DNA from 2 places in the Streptomyces sp. WMMB303 genome. Region 2 is predicted to be linked to the other one. Evidence: riboswitches for the same ligand, from Rfam matches in the RefSeq annotation. Region 2 holds a riboswitch; the other holds the start of a gene.
The links. A riboswitch is a leader RNA that binds a small molecule or an ion and turns the genes downstream of it on or off. The one in region 2 is predicted to bind cobalamin.
Positions count from the first base shown of each region.

Region 1 (3,180 bases), 3.1 Mb from region 2:
GGCGACCTGGCGTGCCGTGTCGCCGAGGGGCTGGTCGTCGCGGACGAAGGACCAGGCGAGCATGGTGACCGGGCCGGTCAGCATGCCCTTGACGGGGCGTTTTGTCAGCGACTGGGCGTACCGGGTCCAGCGCACCGTCATCGGCTCGGGGCGGGAGAGGTCGCCGGCCAGGATCGGGGGGCGGACGTAGCGGGTGCCGTAGGACTGCACCCAGCCGTGCTGGGTGGCCAGGTAGCCGGTGAGCTGCTCGGCGAAGTACTGCACCATGTCGTTGCGTTCCGGTTCGCCGTGCACCAGCACGTCGATGCCGGCCTTCTCCTGGAAGGCCAGGACATCGCGGATCTCGGTCTTGATCCGCTCCTCGTAGGCGTCGGGGCCGATGCGCCCGGCGCGCAGATCGGCGCGGGCGGTACGCAGTTCGGTCGTCTGCGGGAAGGAGCCGATGGTGGTGGTCGGCAGCAGCGGCAGGCCCAGGTGTGCGCGCTGGGCTGTGGTGCGCTCGGCGTAGGAGGGGGAGCGGCGGGTCTCGGCCTCGGTGACGGCGGCGGCCCGGGCCCGCACCGCCGGGTCGTGGGTGAGCGCGGAGTCGGTGCGGGAGGCCAGGTCGGCACGGTTGGCGGCCAGTTCGGCGCCGATGGCGTCGGTGCCGTGTGCCAGGCCCTTGGCGAGGGTGGCGATCTCGGCTGTCTTCTGCCGGGCGAAGCTGAGCCAGCGCAGCACCTCGGGGTCGATGTCGCGTTCGGCCTTCACGTCCAGCGGTACGTGCAGCAGTGAGCAGGAGGCCGATACGTCCACCCGGCCGGCGAGCCCGAGGAGGGTGCCCAGGGTGGTCAGGGATTTCTCCAGGTCGTTGATCCAGATGTTGCGGCCGTTGACGACGCCGGCCACCAGGCGCTTGCCGGGCAGGCCGCCGGCTGCGGCCAGCGCGTCGAGGTTGGCCGCGGCCGCCTCGGTGAAATCCACCGCGAGGCCGTCGACCGGTGCCTTGGCCAGCATCGGCAGGGCGTCGCCGAGCCGGTCGAAATAGGAGGCGACCAGCAGCTTCGGCCGGTCGGTGAGCCCGCCCAGCTCGCGGTAGGCCCGCTCCGCGGCGGCCAGCTCCTGCGGGGTGCGGTCCTGGACCAGTGCGGGCTCGTCCAGCTGGATCCATGCGGCGCCCGCGGCACGCAGATCGGCGAGCAGTTCGGCGTAGACCGGCAGGAGCCGCTCCAGCAGGCTCAGCGGCTCGAAGTCCGCGGCGACCCCCGGGGCGGGCTTGGCCAGCAGGAGGTAGGTGACGGGACCGACCAGCACGGGCCGGCCCGCGAGCCCCAGCGCGAGGGCTTCCTTCAGCTCGGCGACCTGCTTGCCGGCGTCGGCCGCGAAAACGGTGTCCGGACCGAGTTCGGGGACCAGATAGTGGTAGTTGGTGTCGAACCACTTGGTCATCTCCAGCGGCGCCACCTCCTGGGTGCCGCGGGCCATCGCGAAGTAGCCCGCCAGGGTGTCGGCCGCCACGGCCTCCCGGTGGCGTTCGGGGATGGCACCGACCATGACGCCGGCATCCAGCATGTGGTCGTAGTAGGAGAAGTCGCCGGTGGGCACCTCGTGGATGCCGGTCTCGGCGAGCTGCCGCCAGTTGGCAGCGCGGAGGTCCTTGGCGGTCTGCCGGAGGGCTTCGGCGGTGACGCGGCCCTTCCAGTAGCCCTCGACGGCCTTCTTCAGTTCCCGGTTCGGGCCCTGGCGGGGGTAGCCGTGGACGGTGGCCCCTGCTGCCGCAGCTGCGGACTTCGCTGTCACGGAGATCTCCTTCGCGAGATGTCTCGTCGGGATCCCGGCGGGCACGAGGAGCGAAGGTGACGGAATACCGGTGAAAAGCCGGAAGCGCGGCTGCTTCCGTCCACCGGACATGTGCGCCGACCCGCCCTCGAGGTCACCGGAATATCCGCACACACGTGGGCGCGTGCGGGCAACGGGCAGGTCTTCGGACTCGCGGGCTCGCCTGCCGGTCTCCCGGCGGGCTCCTACTGGCCGTCGCTTCCCGGACCGTCGGGTCCAGTGCGTGTGACGGCGGTCGTTCCCGCTCACCGCTGCGGGGCAGTCCCGGACTTCCACCGGGTTCCCTCTTACGACGCCCCGCCTGGCGGGCGGGACGAACCAGCTGCCCCGCCAGCCTAGGTGCAGAGCCCCCCGCCCGGGTAGTGCGCCCCGCGAGCCCCCGCCCCTCCGTGCCCGGCCCCGGGCGCCGGCGCTCCGGAGGTGAGCGTGCCCTCCCCGACGCAGGCAGTGGCCCTGCCCGTGTCGCCCTCATGCGGTTCAGCGGTTCCGCCACGTCCCGGAGGGGTGTTCCTGCGCTGTCGCACGATGCGGGCCAGGAGGGACCGGCCGTCGGCCCGGGGGACGAACGCCGGCCGGGCCGACGGAGGAACGCGGCCGCCAGTGCCGCGCCTGGCTCACGCGTCCGACGAAGAGCCAGGCAGGGCCGAGGGCGAGGAGGAAGCATCCGGAGCCGACGACGGCCGGCAGCACGCTCGACCCGAACTCCTCCCGCAGTACTGAGCAAGCCGGGGGCGGGACGGGCGAGGGGATGGGGGGCGTCCTCTTTCGGCAACGCGAACGGCAGGGCCGACGGCGCCCCGACTCCTCCCGCCGCTGGGCCCGGTCCCGCGCGGCGAGGCCGGTGCGGAGCCGAGTGCCTGTTGCGTTCGTGCCGCGGACGCCCCGCACCAGGCGTCGCCACCGCGCCGCGGAACTGCTGGTGTGGCGGATGGGACTCCGGGTACCCGGGGCCGTCGAACGCCGGCCGAAACGGCACGGCAACGGTCATGGCGCGTGCGTCCGGCCACCGCGGACTCCGGATATGCAGATTCCGGATGCGGTGCCCGGGCCCGGCCCGCCCGCACCCGGAAAGGAACTCCCTGTGCTGCACCCAGCAGAGAAGACGCTCCGGCTCCTCCTCGCCCGCTACGCCGACGCCCGCACACAGCACGAAACCGCTCCCACTGCGGCGAGCCGCGAAGCCGTGGAGGACCTGGCGTACACCCTCTGCGTGACCACCCGCACCCGGTCCCTCGCCGAGGCCCTCTCCACGGCGGACCGCATGCTGGAGCGCCACGTCGCGGAGCGGAAGCACGGCACCCGACGGGCGCGCGCACACGGCGCGCCGGCCGCGGTCTGAGTCCGCTCACGTGCACCGAGGCG
Region 1 covers NZ_JARKIN010000001.1:519,924-523,103, reverse strand. The annotation lists gene metE (5-methyltetrahydropteroyltriglutamate--homocysteine S-methyltransferase) at 1-1,779, opposite strand, end outside; cobalamin riboswitch at 1,958-2,108, opposite strand; gene P2424_RS02475 (DUF5133 domain-containing protein) at 2,900-3,157, shown strand.
Region 1: it holds a riboswitch for cobalamin, as region 2 does, so the genes downstream of both, metE (5-methyltetrahydropteroyltriglutamate--homocysteine S-methyltransferase) here and P2424_RS16245 (hypothetical protein) in region 2, are expected to answer to the same signal.

Region 2 (3,180 bases):
CTCCTGGGAGCCGCCGGCGGTGAACGCGGCGCGGAACCGGTCGCCGTCGTCCGCGCTACTTCCGTCCCGGCCACAGCCGGTGAGCAGGCCAGAGCCGGCCAGTGCCAGTCCGCCTCCGGCTGCCAGCACTCCTCTTCTGCCGGGTCCGGGCCGTGGTGCCGGTTCCGTCCGGGCATGCCTCGTCACGGTCGATCCTCTCCGGGGTGTCCTCGCCCCTGCTGTCGGACCGGCGACGGGTCAGTCTCCTGGCTCCCGGATCGTCGCTCACCTCCGCCTTCCCGTTCGCGAACGGTGGCATGGTGGAGGGCCGCTCCCCGGTCACAGTGGCGGGACCGCGCCGGACTCGCACCGGCTTCCTGGTTCCCCTCGCCTCGTGGGCTCATTGTGACGCACGGGCCGACGGCCTCGGCACCGGGGCTGCCACCTGCGGCTCGGCCACGGTCGGCAGCTCGTCCTCGCATCCGGCGAGTGCGGCATACATAATTCCGGAGCGGGGCCGGTGAGCGGCGGCACCACCCCCTGGCGCGAACATCCTTGCGGGTCTAGCATCCCTGGTGTCCGCCGTCGGCGGACACACAACTTCATGCGTACGCATGCGGGGAAAGCCGGTGAGAATCCGGCGCTGACCTGCAACCGTGAGCAGCGGAGGGCCCTGAGTCCTGTGCTGCGAGCCGGAGCGCCCGATGCGGCACGTGCACCGCTTCCCACTGTCATGGTCCGCAGCGTGGAGCTCCAAGTCCCCGAGCCCGGACCCCTGCGCGCTCTTCTTCGGAAGAGATGCCGGGGGTTTTCGTACGGCCGGGGCCGGGGTCCCTGGTGCGGCCCCCGGATGAAGGGCCTCCGATGCCTCGCGTGTTACGCACCCTGGCCGCGGTGCTCGCCGTGCTGGTGGGCTCGGTCGGCGCCGGCCTGACGACGCCGGCCGAGGCTTCCGCGTCGGCGGCGTCCAGGGGCAGGGCCGGATACTGCCCGGATGCCGACGGGGTGACCGTGGTGGTCGACTTCCGGGAGCTGGGTGGCGGGACCCTGGTGCGGTGCGCGCCGGGAGGTCACCGCACCGGCCTGGCCGCGCTGAAGGCCGCGGGCATCGAGGTGACCGGCACCAACCGGTGGGGCGAGTCGTTCGTGTGCCGTCTGCTGGGCAAGCCCGGTCCGCAGCGCGAGCCGTGCGTGGACACTCCTCCGGCGAGCGCCTACTGGTCTTACTGGCACGCGCCCAACGGCGGCCGGTGGGCCTACAGTCAGCGCGGCGTCACCTACCGCACCCCGCCCCGGGGCAGCTTCGAGGGCTGGTCCTTCTCCCTCGACCACACCGAGAACGACGCTCCCCCGCCGCGTGTCGCGCCCCGGCGCCCCAGCACGGGCTCCGGGGGTGGTTCGGGCTCCGGCGGCGCCGGTCCGCAGCAGGGCGGCGGCGGGGCGGTCGGCGGCACCGGTGGGCGGGGCGGCAGCAGCGGGGCGGGAGGTTCCGATGGAAGCAGCTCCGGCCCCCAGGACCGCGGAAGCCACTCGACCGAGGGCGGCAAGGGCGAGACGGACGAGAAGAACAAGGGGAAGGACGGGAAGAAGCCGTCCAAGGGCAGCGCCGAGGACGACAGGCGCACCGAGGAGGCCCGGGGGTCGTCCGGTCCGGTGGCCGCTCCCACCGAGGCCGAGGACTGGCAGGGCGGGAATGCGGCGGGCGAAGACGCCTCTGGCTCCTCCGGTGTGCCGGTCGGAACCCTGGCGGGAGGAGCCGCGGCCGCGGGCCTCGCCGCCGCGGGAGGCGTGGCCGCATGGCGGCGGCGCAGGTCCAGAGGTGAGGACGCCACGACGCCGTGAAGCGTCCGCACCTGACACCCCTGTCGCGCACTGTCCACCCTGGCGCCTGGTGGCTGTGGGCGCTCGCTCTCGCCGTGGCCGCGAGCCGCACGACCAACCCTCTGCTGCTGGCGATGCTGCTGGGGGTGGCCGGGCTGGTGGTGGCGCGGCGCCGCGGCACGGCGCCGTGGGCGCTCGCCTTCCGGATGTACCTGTGGCTCGGCGCCTTCATCGTCGTCATGCGCGTTCTCTTCCGGGTCATCTTCGGCGGCGGCGAGGGCGAGCACGTCCTGTTCACGCTGCCTGCCGTGCCGCTTCCGGAATGGTCGGCGGGCATCCGGCTGCTGGGCCCGGTGGCTGCCGAGGAGTTGCTCGGCGGGCTCTACGACGGGCTGCGTCTGGCGGCGATGGTCGTGTGTGTCGGGGCGGCGAACGCGCTGGCGAATCCCAAGCGGATGCTGAAGGCGCTGCCCGGGGCTCTCCACGAGGTCGGCACCTCGGTCGTCGTCACGCTGACGGTCGCACCGCAGTTGGCGGAGAGCGTTGTGCGGGTGCGGCGGGCCCGGCGGCTGCGCGGGCGGCGCACCCGCGGTCTGCGCGCGCTCCACGGTATCGCCGTCCCGGTGCTGGAGGACGCCATGAACCGTTCTCTCGCCCTGGCTGCCGCCATGGCGGCGCACGGGTTCGGCCGTACCGGGCAGCTTCCCGTCCGTACCCGGGTGCTGACCGGCGCTCTGGTCATCGGCGGGCTGCTGGGGGTGTGCGCGGGACTGTACGGCGCGATGGGCTCGGGCGGTCCCGCCGGGCTCGGTACCCCGGTCCTGCTCGCCGGGCTGCTGCTGGCCGTCGCGGGGTTCCTGCTCGGTGGCCGGCGCGTCGTACGGAGCACTTACCGGCCGGACCGCTGGCGGGCTGCGGAACTACTGGTGACGGCCTGCGGACTGGCGGCCGCCGCGCTGATGTACGCCGCCGCCGGTTCGCAGGCCGCCGTCCTCCACCCCACCACCAGTCCGCTGATGTGGCCGGAGGTGACGCCGCTGCCCGCAGTGGCGGTGCTGCTGGCGTCGCTGCCCGCCTGGGCTGCGCCGGCTCCGCCCCGGCCGACCGTGCAGGAGGCACCCGCGTGATCCGGTTCGAGAACGTCACCTTCAACTACCCCGAGGCTCGCTTCCCTGCCCTGCGCGAGGTGGACCTCCGTGTCGAGGAGGGAGAGCTGTGCCTGGTCACCGGTCGGACAGGCGTGGGCAAGTCCACGCTGCTGAGCGCCGTCAACGGGCTGGTGCCGCGCTTCACCGGGGGGCGGCTGGCGGGCCGCGTGAGTGTGGACGGGGTGGACACCGCGGGCAGTCCTCCGCAGGAGTTCGCCGCGCTGGTGGGCAT
Region 2 covers NZ_JARKIN010000001.1:3,651,356-3,654,535, forward strand. The annotation lists gene P2424_RS16240 (ABC transporter substrate-binding protein) at 1-129, opposite strand, end outside; cobalamin riboswitch at 239-362, opposite strand; cobalamin riboswitch at 570-703, shown strand; gene P2424_RS16245 (hypothetical protein) at 844-1,821, shown strand; gene P2424_RS16250 (CbiQ family ECF transporter T component) at 1,818-2,927, shown strand; gene P2424_RS16255 (ABC transporter ATP-binding protein) at 2,924-3,180, shown strand, end outside.